DNA from 3 places in the Shewanella sp. 10N.286.48.B5 genome. Region 2 is predicted to be linked to each of the others. Evidence: predicted binding sites of a transcription regulator. Region 2 holds the regulator's gene; each other region holds the start of a gene.
The links. Region 2 encodes LexA, which represses DNA repair genes until DNA is damaged. Its sites were predicted from a motif close to TACTGTATNNNNATACAGTA; they were not measured.

Region 1 (4,297 bases), on a different contig from region 2:
CGCCTAGAATACTAGCGGGTCAAGCGCTACGCTCTTTAGCAACCAGTGCCATTGATTTATCTGACGGTTTATTTTCTGATATTCAGCACGTTTTAAAGGCATCTAATGTGGGTGCGATTATTGATGTGAATGAATTACCGCTATCGGAATCATTACAAGCATCATTGAGCCCTAATGAAGCAACTAGTTATGCGTTAACTGGTGGCGAAGATTATGAGTTGATGTTTACTGTACCAGAATCTCAACGTGGCGCTTTGGATATTGCACTGATCCACGCTGGGGTTAAATTTATTAAAGTAGGTCAAATTTGTGCCGGCGAAAAGTTACGCTTAGTGGCTGATGGCAAACCTTTTGAGCTAGAAAAAAATAGTTTTGAGCATTTCTAATGAAGTTTATTTCAACCGATCCAGCCGTTAAGAAATTAACCTTAACAAACCCTGTACACTTTTTAGCATTAGGTTTTGGCAGTGGTTTAGCCGCCAAAGCCCCGGGCACCTTTGGTACCCTTGCCGCAGTGCCGATTGTGTACTTGATGAGCTTTTTAAGCCTATCGGCTTTTATTTTTATCACGCTAATTAGCTGCCTTGTTGGTATTTATATTTGTGATAAAGCCGCTAAAGATATGGGCGTTCATGATCATGGCGCAATTGTGTGGGATGAAGTCGCAGGCTTAATGATCACCATGATTGCCGCCCCTGCTGGGGTAATTTGGTTAGTGGTTGGTTTTGCGTTATTTCGTTTTTTCGATATTTTAAAACCGTGGCCAATTCGTTGGCTCGACGCTAAAGTGCATGGCGGTTTTGGGATCATGATTGATGATGTATTAGCGGGGATTTTCTCGTTAATTTGTTTACAGTTGTTGGCTTATTATATTTAACCAATGATACTTTAATCTCTTTAAAGCTAATCCCATTAAACGTTAAGCCCACTTCATAGTGGGCTTTTTAATGGGCGATGATTAATGGATGATGCTTAAAGCTGCAAGATTATTGCAATAGCTCTCTAGCATTCGCTAAGGTATTTTCAGTTATCACATCACCCGCGAGTAGTCTTGCTAGCTCATTGACTCGCTCTTGTTTATCCAATGACTTCATATTCGTCTCAGTGCCGCCACTTTTGGTGAATTTATTCACTAGCATATGTTGGTGACCATTACCTGCAACTTGCGGTAAATGCGTCACACAGAGCACCTGAGTTGATTGACCTAAGCTGCGTAGCATTCTTCCCACAACTGCTGCAGTAGGTCCTGAAATACCTACATCCACTTCATCGAATATCAAGGTTGGTGTTGATACCTTTTTAGCGGTGATAACCTGAATACCAAGCCCAATACGTGACAATTCGCCACCAGAAGCTACTTTGGCAATGGGCTGCATCGGTTGACCGGGGTTGGTGGTAACCAAGAATTCAACTTGATCACAACCAGAAACTGATTGTAGTTCTGGGTTAAAATTCACCTCAATGCAGAATCTGCCTTTGGGCATATTTAACTCTTGAATCGATTGGGTGACTAACTTATTAAGCTCTTTAGCATAGCGGTTACGGCTATGGCTGAGTTTTTGGGCGCTAATTACGTAAGCTTTTTTGCTTTCATCTACTTGCTGCTGAATTTCATCAAGCCTTGTGGCATCGTTATTAAGCTCGCTAAGTTCAGCTTTTAAAGCTTGGTGATGCTCAAACAGTTGCTCAGAGCTCACATGGTGTTTTCTTGATAATTGCATCGCCTTTGAAATGCGCTGCTCAAGGTAAGCAAAGTGTTCAGGATCGAGTTCTATTCGGCTTAAATAGTCCTGAACTTCGCTGCTGCTTTCCTGCACTTGAATTAACGCTTCATTGAGCATTTGAGCAATATTACTTAGTTGTGGGTCAAACTCAGTTAGGTTTTCAGCTAAGCCCACGACCCGATTAAGTAAAGATTCAATATTGGCTTCATCGTCATCACACAGTAATTGCAGGCTGGATTGGCAGGTATCAATTAACTCTGTGCCGTTAGCAAGGCGTTTATGCTCTTGCTCAATCTCAATAAATTCACCGGCTTTAAGATCAAACTCATCAAGCTCTTCAACTTGATATTGCACTAGCTGTTTTCTGGCGATACGCTCTTGCTGATTTTGTTGTAATTGTTTCAGTTCATTTTCGATTAACTTACAGCGTTGATAGCTTTTGCTTACCCCATCAAGCAATAATTTATGGTTGGCGTAGCTATCAAGAAGGGTCAGTTGATGCTCGCTTTTTAACATTGCATGATGCGCGTGTTGGCCGTGAATACCGACAAATAATTGCCCTAGAGATTTAAGCTGGGCTAACGGAACTGGATTACCATTTATATAGGCACGTGAGCGGCCATCGGCATTAATTGTTCTTCTTAAGATACATTCGTCTTCGACATCAAGGTCATTGTCCTCTAGCCAGCGCTTAGCAAATGGCACATCATCTAAGCTAAAGCGGGCACTCACTTCGGCTTTGGTTGCACCTGGTCTAACGCTATTGGCATCTGAGCGATTACCAAGGCATAAGCCCAGGGCATCAATAGCAATGGATTTACCAGCACCGGTCTCACCAGTAATGCTGGTCATGCCAGCTTTAAAGTCGAGTTCTAGAAAACGTACAATTGCGAAATTATTAATGCTTAATTGGCACAGCATAATCAATCCTTGTGTGAATAACCATCAAACCACTGTATCTGCATACAGTTTACACTGTTTTTATATACAGTAAAGTACTGTATAAAAAAATGGTGCTGATTTTTTATACGAGGATTAAACCAAGGCGCTTAAGATTTTTTCAATAATGGGCAAACTAATAAAGGTGGCTGTAGTGCTGATCAATATGCACTTGGCACTTGATAAGGCATAGATTTGGTAACGCTGTGCCAGTAAGTAAACACTTGCTGCTGTCGGCAGTGCCGCCAGAATGACGCCCATAAAAACTAGCTCAGACTCCACCTTAAAATAGCTTAATAAAACATAGGCAAGTAACGGCTGGACAATGAGTTTTAAACTATTCAGCAAGCTCATTTCAAGGGCGATATTATGTTTCTTAGGCCCAGCTTTTGCGCCGCGATGCATGGCTTTAGCTAACACCATGCCAATGGCAAATAAGGCGCAGGGGCTAGAGGTGTTTCCGATTAACCGAAACATCATGCTGATACTGTCAGGTAGGTTTATTTTGAGCGCTGATACCAATACCCCTAGGGCGCAACCAATAACAATGGGGTTGGTGATTAATGCGTTGAGCATAATCATAATAGGATGACGTTGTTGGGTTTTATTCACCGCAAGTTCCATGCTCACCAGTGCAAATGCGAACATGATAATGGACAGTAGACTGGCAATGGCTGCGGTGGCGATGGCTTGATTGTTATCAGGATACAAGCTCATCATTAAAGGGAACCCAATAAAGGCGGTATTACCAAAACTGGTGTTTAGGCCTCTAATTGCAGCTAGCGCGGGCTGTTTATTGTCTGCAAGGGTTGAGATGATCACTGTAATACAATATGTGCCCGCCATAGCGAGGCCAAAGGCGAATATAAATCCCCATTGCAGAATATCGTTAATGTCAGTTTCGGCCAGTGCAATAAATAAAATAGCAGGGAAGGCGATATAGTAGACGTATTTATTTAGCGCCGAGTCACTATCTTGGGGGAGTAATTTAAGTTTCTGGACACTAAAGCCAATAACCATGATGCCAAAAACAGCTATAAGTGGGGTTAGGATACTAGGCAAGCTTGATTCCTTTTTAGGACCTTGAATGACATATCAATAATGTGGGCGTTGGATATCTTACTTTAATGGCGCCAATAAGATATTAGATAAAGGTAAGGTATGAGATGAATCTAAGCTATTCAAATAAGTTAAGTTTTTAAATTAAACTAAGATAAGAAAAACTGCATAGATCTGATACGACAAGGAGGATGTAAATGTTGCCCATCAGGTTGGCATTAGAGTATAAAGCTATCTGTTAGCGGTATCTTTAATAAGGGCATGATGACAGGCCCTTATTAAAGAGTGCTATTGCTACTTAAAGAGTGCTATTGCTACTTTAAAAGTATCATTGCTGCAGACTGATGCCGATATTAGACACGCCAGCATCAATGATTTCTTTGCGTAATTCCTTAATGAATTCAGGTGTGATTTTTGTTGTTTCTTCAATCACATCTAATAACATTCCTTGTAAGTGCTTCTCTTCTTGCATTACAGGATGGTTAAATACGAACTCTTCTACAACATCTTCATTCATGACGTCTTCAAGTTCTTCAATGCTAATGGCTTCAATATAGTTGGCCACTGTACTTGAT
Region 2 (4,297 bases):
TGGTGGCAAGCCGCGCAGCGACCCATGTAGATTTGTTCGCCTTGGGCCATTAACTTGTCATAGCTAAGGGTTTGGCTCAGTGAGGCTTGTGCAGCGGCTTTAGCATCGACAGCAAATTGCTTTTGGTCGATTAGCCATTGGTCAAAGTCTGCTTCAGAAACGGCTTCAACAACAATAGGCATAAAGCCATGATCTTTACCGCATAGTTCGGCACATTGGCCTCGATAAGTACCTATTTTATCGATTTTAGTCCAAGCTTCATTGATGAAACCAGGATTTGCATCTTTTTTAACGGCAAATGCTGGTACCCACCAAGAGTGGATAACGTCATCCGAGGTCATTAAAAAACGTACTTTACGATTTATTGGTAAAACCAGCGGCTTATCGACCTCTAAAAGATAGGTGTCGGTTTTATCTGCGGTGCCAGTAATTTGGTCTGCTGGGGTAGATAATAAACTGAAAAACTCGACATCTTCATTGAAATAGCTGTAATGCCATTTCCATTGAGAGCCCGTCACTTTGACTGTCAGTTCAGCATCGCTGGGATCTTCCATAGCAATCAGCGTTTTTGTTGCTGGGATTGCCATGCCAATTAGGATTAGAAATGGCAATACTGTCCAAGCTATTTCAACCTTGGTACTGTCATGAAAGTCGGCTGCAACTGCACCCTTAGATTTTCTGTGATAGATCATGGAATAAATCATGATCCCAAAGACCACGACACCAATGGCGCAACAGATATACAAAATAATCATATGCAGGTCGTAAACCTGGCCACTGATCTCTGTTACACCTTGAGTCATGTTTAAGGGCATCTCTGCCGCTGTGAGTGGGGTTGCAAGCAACGCCACCATTAATCCGTACAACAATCGCTTCACAAGACTACTCCTCTGCTAATTGCGAATTGCAATTACAAAGAAAAGCCACACAGTAATACTCTGCTCTATGCAAACTTTTCATACCCGAAAAAGTTTGATCATTTCAAAGTACACGGTGGCTTTGAGCTTGAAAACTCAATTATGTTATTACGTTACGGTGCCACACTTGTACCTAATACTGAACTTATCAATTATATTTGACGCTTTACATTCAAGGCTTTCTATACCGCACGGTACCAGCTCAATCTTTTAATAGCGTTTGTATCTTTTTGACATTTATTCTCGGCAGTACGATAAATTGTTACTACCTTGTTAACTACATTACTTGGAGATTAAATATTGATCAAGATCACTTTATCATCTAATTTGCTGAAAAAAGTGCAAAAAAAAAGCCCCTCAGCGTAGTGAAGGGCTTTTTTAGTCATATTTTACTAGTGAAACGAGGTAAGGTTTACCCGAGTCGGTACTGCTAAAGTTTGCGTTAATGGGTCGCCTTCAGGTAAGTGAGTATTTACATCTTCAATGATAAGCCCTTGGGCTAAGGCATTTTTGGCAACCAATTGAATGCGGCGATTGTCGCGGGCATCTAATGGTGGTGTCCAAGTAATTACTGCACTTGAAGTACCGTTAGTGAGCGCTTTTTCCATCGCCCACAGGGTTTCGACTTCATCTTTGGTGTGAACTAACAATACTCTGTCCATACGAACATTGGCATTAGCAAGAATTTGCTTATAACCGATATGCGGCGGATTAATCAGTACAATCCAACGGCCTTGCTGACTTAAAATGGCTAACTGACTGCATAATTGAGTCAATTCAGTTAAGCCTTGGTTTTGGGTGCGCTTGGTTTCAATCCCTTGTTTAGTGGGTAAGGGATCAGATGCCATATCTACCCATAATCCAGGGTGACGCGGTGCATTGCCTATTAATGTGTTCATAACCAACCTCCATTACGAATAACGCCAACAGCAAGCCCTTCAATCGTTAGGTTTTGGCAACTTAAATCAACTTTAATCGGCTCATATTCTGCATTTTCAGCATGTAAATAAATAATATTGCCTTTCTTTTCAAATCTTTTCACGGTTACATCGTCTTCAAGACGTGCCACTACAACTTGACCATTGGTGGCAGTTTGCATTTTATGCACTGCTAATAAGTCGCCCTCTAAAATACCAATGTCTTTCATACTGTCGCCTCGAACGCGTAGTAAGAAATTAGCATTGGGCTTAAACATTTCTGGGTCAACTTGGAAATACTGTTCAACATGCTCTTGAGCAAGGATAGGTTCACCTGCAGCAACTTGGCCGATAAGTGGTAAGCCTGCTTCAACTTCCTCCTCCACCTGCACCATGCGGATCCCGCGAGAGGTACCAGGAATAATTTCAATACAGCCTTTTTTTGCCAGTGCTTTTAAGTGTTCTTCAGCGGCATTGGCGCTTTTGAAGCCTAATCGAGTTGCAATTTCTGCACGAGTTGGCGGCATACCTGTTTCGGCGATATTACATTTAATTAGCTCTAATATTTCAGCTTGGCGTGGCGTTAAAGGTCTCATATTGATTCCTGTTTTTTTATACAGTGACTGTCATTATATACAGTATCGGTGGTCGCGCAAGTATTAACCAAATTAATTTAACTATTATCATCTAATTCTTGTTGGCTATATATGGGGGCACGGTTAAGTATATGTAATTTAATTATTTAGTTAATGAAGGTAAGTCAGCTTTTTAAACCGATGAAATTGGCTATTTCTCACATCGTTTGTTTAAACAGTATATTTATACAGTAGTGTTGATTGAAAATAGGTTGGTTGTTATTCGGATATGGCTATTTTTACTGAACAAATATTCTCTGTATAGACCCTTGTTAGTGAAACTGAACCATTATCTGGTATTCTATGGCCAATTAATTGATGTTGAATATGCGAACACTCATGTTAAAACCTGACTCAATCATAGCAAAATCATTACGTTGGATTCAAAAACTGATGGTGCACACGGTTGTTGTGCCTGAAGATCCCTTTGCCGATCTGAACTTAGACCCAGATAAACCAGTGGTCTATGTGATGAAGACAGAATCACTCAGTGATATTGCGGCATTAAATGAAGTGACCGCCAAATATGGCTTACCGAGCCCTTATGAGCGACTAGACGTTGATGGCTTAAATACCCCTAGAATTGTGTGTATTGAAGGTCGTAAGCCTCTATTTGGCAAGCGTTTAAGTGGCGAAAAATTTGTTGATAACTTCACCAGCTTATTAGCCTTACATAAAAAAAATGATCAACTTGATATTCAATTGGTGCCAGTGAGTCTGTATTGGGGACGTATCCCTGGTAAAGAAGATGACACCATGACCGCAGCCGTATTTGAGCGTGAAAACCCGACCTGGTTACGTAAATGGTTGATGATTTTGTTCTTAGGTCGCCATAGCTTTATTCAATTTTCAAATGCTATGTCGCTACGTTATATGGCTGATGAACACGGCACTGATGTCAGTATTGCGCATAAACTTATCCGTGTGGCGCGAGTGCACTTTAGACGCCAACGTAAAGTGATGACAGGCCCACAACTGCCAAATCGTCAGGCAATGTTCAACTCATTATTAAAGTCTGATGCCATTGCTCAAGCGATAAAAGAAGAAGCGCTTAATAAAAAAATTCCTGAAGACAAAGCCCGCGAAAAAGCTATTCAGTATTTAGATGAAATTGCAGCGGATTACTCAGACAGCTTAGTGCGTATTGCTGAGCGCTTTCTTACTTGGTTGTGGAATAAGTTATACAGCGGTATTAGCATTAAAAGCGCTGAAAAAGTGCGTAAGCTGCATCATGATGGTCATGAAATTGTCTATGTGCCTTGCCATCGTAGCCACATGGATTACCTACTGCTGTCGTATATTTTGTATTACCAAGGCATGGTGCCGCCGCATATTGCCGCCGGTATTAATTTAAACTTTTGGCCAGCAGGCCCTATGTTCCGCCGTGGTGGTGCTTTCTTTATTCGTCGTAGCTTTAACGGTAATAAACTTTATACCGCAGTGTTTCGTGAGTATTTAGATCAGTTATTTGCTAAAGGCTATTCGGTTGAATACTTCACCGAAGGTGGTCGTTCTCGTACCGGTCGTTTATTAGCGCCTAAGACCGGCATGTTAGCGATGACAGTTAACTGTGTACTGCGGGGCATTGAACGCCCAGTAACCTTAGTGCCAGTTTATCTTGGTTATGATCATGTGATGGAAGTGTCCACCTATCATAAAGAGTTAAGCGGTAAGAAAAAGCAAAAAGAATCAGTGTGGCAGGTCTTTGGTGCGCTGCGTAAATTAGGCAACTTTGGCCAAGGTTACGTTAACTTTGGCGAGCCAATCAATGTGCAGCAATTTTTAAATCAACAATCGCCAAATTGGCGTGAAGAAATTGCTCAAGATC
Region 3 (4,297 bases), on a different contig from region 2:
TGTGCTGCAATGGATAATACAGTAATGATAAATAGCGGTTTAATAAAGGGAATACCAAATCTTATAGCAGATTTAGCCCCAATAAATGATCCCGCCATCATACAAACACCGATCCACAAACCTAATATCCAATCCACTTCGCCTAATAAGGCAAAAATGACTAATGCGGTAACATTACTCACTGAGGTCATTAGCCTTGCTAAGGCGCAGCTGTTTAATAATGGCAGCTTATGCAGCCTGATGCTGGATACTGTCCAAAATGCGCCAATACCGGGGCCTGCAAAACCATCATAAGCACCTAAGGTCATTCCTTGCACTATTTGTTTGTTTTGAGATGGCAACCCGGTGGGTTGATTGATGATAGTTTCGCCCATCGCTTTGGGACTTATAAGGGTGTAGATTGCAATCCCGATAATGATCAGCGGTAAGATTTTTTCGAGCCAAGCAGCATCAATAAAATAAACTAAAAAACTGCCGATGATGGCACCTATAAAGGTCGTCAAAAATGCAGCCCGCCAGAAGGAAGGTTTAATGAGTTGTTGTTTGTAGTAGGTATAACCTGCAGTAATAGAGCCGAAACAGGCTGCGAGCTTATTGGTACCCAATGCTAAATGGGGTGGAACTCCCATTGTTAGCAGTGCAGGGATAGAAAGCAAACCGCCACCGCCAACAACGGCATCTATAAAACCTGCAACAACACCAATTATCGCCAGAATGACCCAATGACTAGGGTCTAACAAAAATTCCAAAAAAATACCTATTCAATAACTTTACGAAATGGCGGTAGGGCATCGAGTAACGATTTACCGTAACGCTTGGTAATTAGGCGGCGGTCTAAAATAGTCACTCGGCCATAATCGTCTTCTTTGCGCAGTAATCTACCACAACTTTGGATTAATTTACGTGACGCATCTGGAATGGTTAATTGTAGGAAAGGGTTGCCACCTTTGCTTTTTATATATTCCGCATGTGCTTGTTCAACTGGTGATGTCGGCACTGCAAAGGGCAGTTTGGTGACAATCAGGTTGGTAAGGTAATCCCCAGGTAAATCTAATCCTTCTGAAAAACTGCCTGTGCCAAAGATAATACTGGCTTTTCCGGCATCACAACGGGCTTTATGTTGAGTTAGCACCTGTTGTCTTGGCATAGTTCCTTGAACAAATAACTGCTCTTTAGGCATTTTACCAATAATTTGATCTGTCACCTTTTCCATTTGCCAATAAGAGGCAAACAGCACCAATGTTGCCATTTCATCTTCAACTAATGCCAATATCTGCTCTGCAAGCTCATCGGTAAAGGCTTCATCTGTAGGCTCATTCTTCATTTGAGGAATAAATAATGTGGCATTATTTTGATAATCAAATGGCGATAGTAACGCCAAAAAGCGGCTGCCATCATTTAATGATAACCCGACTTGATGGGCAAAATGATTAAAATTATTCAGCGCCCGCAGTGTTGCGCTGCACAATACAACACCTGCGGCTTTTTGCCACAGCATAGATTCGAGCATGAAACCCACTTCAATAGGAGACGCACAAAATAAATAATCCTGTTGTTTACCTGTGATCAGTTCAGCCCAGCGCGCCATGGGCGCACCTTTTTTTGAGTCTTCTTTAGCGAGCATTTTCCATAATTTATGCAAGTTTTCTAAACGCTGGGAAATAAAGCCTGCTTCTGAAAGCACTGTTTCTGATTGATGTTTAGGTAACTCACCATCTTTTATCGCTTCACTTAAAACGGTTTGAATTTTATTAAATTGCTTTAATGCAGAATTCGATGCTGAAGCTAAGTTTTCGGCCTGTATGAGTAATGACTCTGGTAATTTGCCATTTTCAAATCTTAAACGGGTTTCTGGGTTGGCAAAGAGCTGCGGCTGGGTATCACAAAAATGTGCCACTTGATTAAGCTGGCTAACCAGCTCATTAATGTGATCTAGCATCGCTTGCACTGGTGCAATAATATGAGTGGTTTTTAATTGGTTTTGTAATTTAGAGCAGGTTTTACCTGCCTTTTCTAGCCAATCAGCTGTGCCGCGAAGACTTGCTTGGGCGCTGGAGAAATCTCTGGCAACTGTTGGCAGATGATGCGCCTCATCGATGACATAAAACATCTCTTCAGGCTCTGGTAAAATAACGCCGCCGCCCAGTTCTAAGTCGGCAAATAACAAACTGTGGTTAACAATGAGTACGTCCCAGGTTTCGACATCTTCACGGGCTTTATGAAAAGGGCAGTTATGATGATTGGATAACTGACGATGGCAGCTGTGTTTATCACAGCATATTTGCTGCCATAAAAAGTCAGGAACAGGTTGCTCTAAAGTGTCGATTTCACCGTTCCACTTTTTATCTTGGTAATCTTTATGGATTTTTTTGAGTTGGTCAATCTGGCTTTGATCAGGCTTTGTCTGCCACATCGCCATTTGTGAGGTGTCTTCGGGGCCAATCATGGCTTCAAGCTTTGCTAAGCAAACATAGCGCTGACGGCCTTTGACTAAACCAAATTTAAAGTCTACCCCAGACTGTTGCAAAAAGAAGGGTAAATCTTTATGCAGTAATTGCTCTTGTAATGCTACGGTTGCCGTTGCTATACAGACTTTTTTCTTGCTGGCAATGGCTAACGGAATCGTGCCAAGAATATAGGATAAGGATTTACCAATACCGGTGCCGGCTTCACAAACCATAATGCGACGGTGTTTGTCATATTCACCGGCCAGTGTTTTAGATATTTCAGCCACCATATAGTTTTGCTCACGGCGAGAGCGAAAATTTGGCATTGCCGCCGCGATATCTTTATAGATAGTGCGGATCTGACTTTTGACTTTATCCGTTAACATGAGTGACCTATTCGCATTCTTTGCTTACTGTTTATGTGTTCGCTGTTATATGCTGTACATAATAACAGTGAATTGAACTGCACGAAATATTTAATCGAGCCAAAAACTATGACAGTAAGCGTAAATAAGGTGACTTCTATCAAAGGGCGAGTGTTGACGCGGCATTCAGCTTTTCGTGATGGTCGACTTATATTGCAATATTATTTAAAAACGAGATCTGGCCCTGTGCTGATAGAAGTGGACGGGGCTGAAGTAGTGTGTTTTTGCCGTCAAATAGATATACCAAAACTCGCAGGACATATTCATCAAGGTTGCAGAATCGAAACTATCGCGCTTAAAAACTTTAATCACCAAGCTATCGCCTGTATTTATTTAAAGTCAGCCAGTGTACAAAGGCTGTTATTGCGGATTGCCAATGATATGGGGATTGAGATTTATGAGGCAGATATTAGGGCAGAGCAGCGATATTTGATAGAACGCTTTATTGCCTTTGATGTTGAGTTTATCGGGCAATCTAGTTTAGAGGCTGATTTATGTAACAGTCAGAATACCAGCTTAAGTCAATTGCCGGTGTACCAAGCTGTAAAAGCAAGAAAAAGCGATAATGACATCTCGCTTTCTATGATTTCGTTGGATTTCGAATGTAGCCCTAGCGGCGAGTTATATTCAGTTGGCTTATATGGGCAAGATTATCAATTAGTCATTATGGTGGGACAGCCTCAAGAGTCAGAGCACTATATTCAGTGGGTGGTTACCGAAGTTGAGCTTATTAAGCGATTAATTGTTTGGTTTGCCGAATATGATCCTGATGTCATTATTGGCTGGGCGGTCGTCACTTTTGATTTGTCACTATTGTATAAACGTTGTCAGTTACATTCGATACCGTTAACCATTGGTCGTGGGGCGACGGTATTAAGCTGGAAGGTTGAAGATAAGCATCGCCCTGAAACCTTATCTTTACCGGGGCGAGTGGTGCTAGATGGCATCGATTGGATTAAAGCGGCATTCTATCATTTTGAACGCTATTCATTAGAGCACGTATCGCAACAATTACTAAATGAAGGCAAGGCTATTGACCATGTTGATAATCGCAGCCAAGAAATCTGTCATTTGTTTGCCCATGATAAAGTCGCATTGGCGTTTTATAATATTACCGATTGCCGCCTAGTATGGGATATTTTTGATAAAACCCAGTTGCTGGCTTTTGCCATTGAACGGGCCAAACTAACCGGCTTAGAATTTGGCCGCGTTGGCGCATCTGTTGCTGCTTTTAATAATTTATACCTACCGCACTTACATCGAAGCGGTTTTGTTGCCCCTGCTCACCCAGCTAGTGATGGACTTGAATCTCCTGGTGGCTATGTGATGGATTCTATCCCGGGTTTTTACAAAGATGTTTTAGTGTTGGACTTTAAAAGCCTTTATCCATCAATTATTAGAACGTTTTTGATTGATCCCAAAGGC

Region 1: a site for LexA is predicted at 2,676-2,695, ahead of recN (DNA repair protein RecN). Genes of this name have one in related genera too.
Region 3: a site for LexA is predicted at 2,884-2,903, ahead of dinG (ATP-dependent DNA helicase DinG). Genes of this name have one in related genera too.

What each region holds. Positions count from the first base shown of each region.
Region 1 covers NZ_MCVG02000001.1:235,426-239,722, forward strand. Annotated here, with positions in the region: gene thiL (thiamine-phosphate kinase) at 1-386, shown strand, start outside; gene BCU57_RS01030 (phosphatidylglycerophosphatase A) at 386-877, shown strand; gene recN (DNA repair protein RecN) at 987-2,645, opposite strand; gene BCU57_RS01040 (AEC family transporter) at 2,760-3,725, opposite strand; gene BCU57_RS01045 (YjaG family protein) at 4,051-4,297, opposite strand, start outside.
Region 2 covers NZ_MCVG02000004.1:170,369-174,665, reverse strand. Annotated here, with positions in the region: gene coxB (cytochrome c oxidase subunit II) at 1-878, opposite strand, end outside; gene BCU57_RS19705 (cell division inhibitor SulA) at 1,310-1,816, opposite strand; gene lexA (transcriptional repressor LexA) at 1,813-2,430, opposite strand; gene plsB (glycerol-3-phosphate 1-O-acyltransferase PlsB) at 2,809-4,297, shown strand, end outside.
Region 3 covers NZ_MCVG02000001.1:848,297-852,593, forward strand. Annotated here, with positions in the region: gene BCU57_RS03685 (TSUP family transporter) at 1-749, opposite strand, end outside; gene dinG (ATP-dependent DNA helicase DinG) at 758-2,833, opposite strand; gene BCU57_RS03695 (DNA polymerase II) at 2,942-4,297, shown strand, end outside.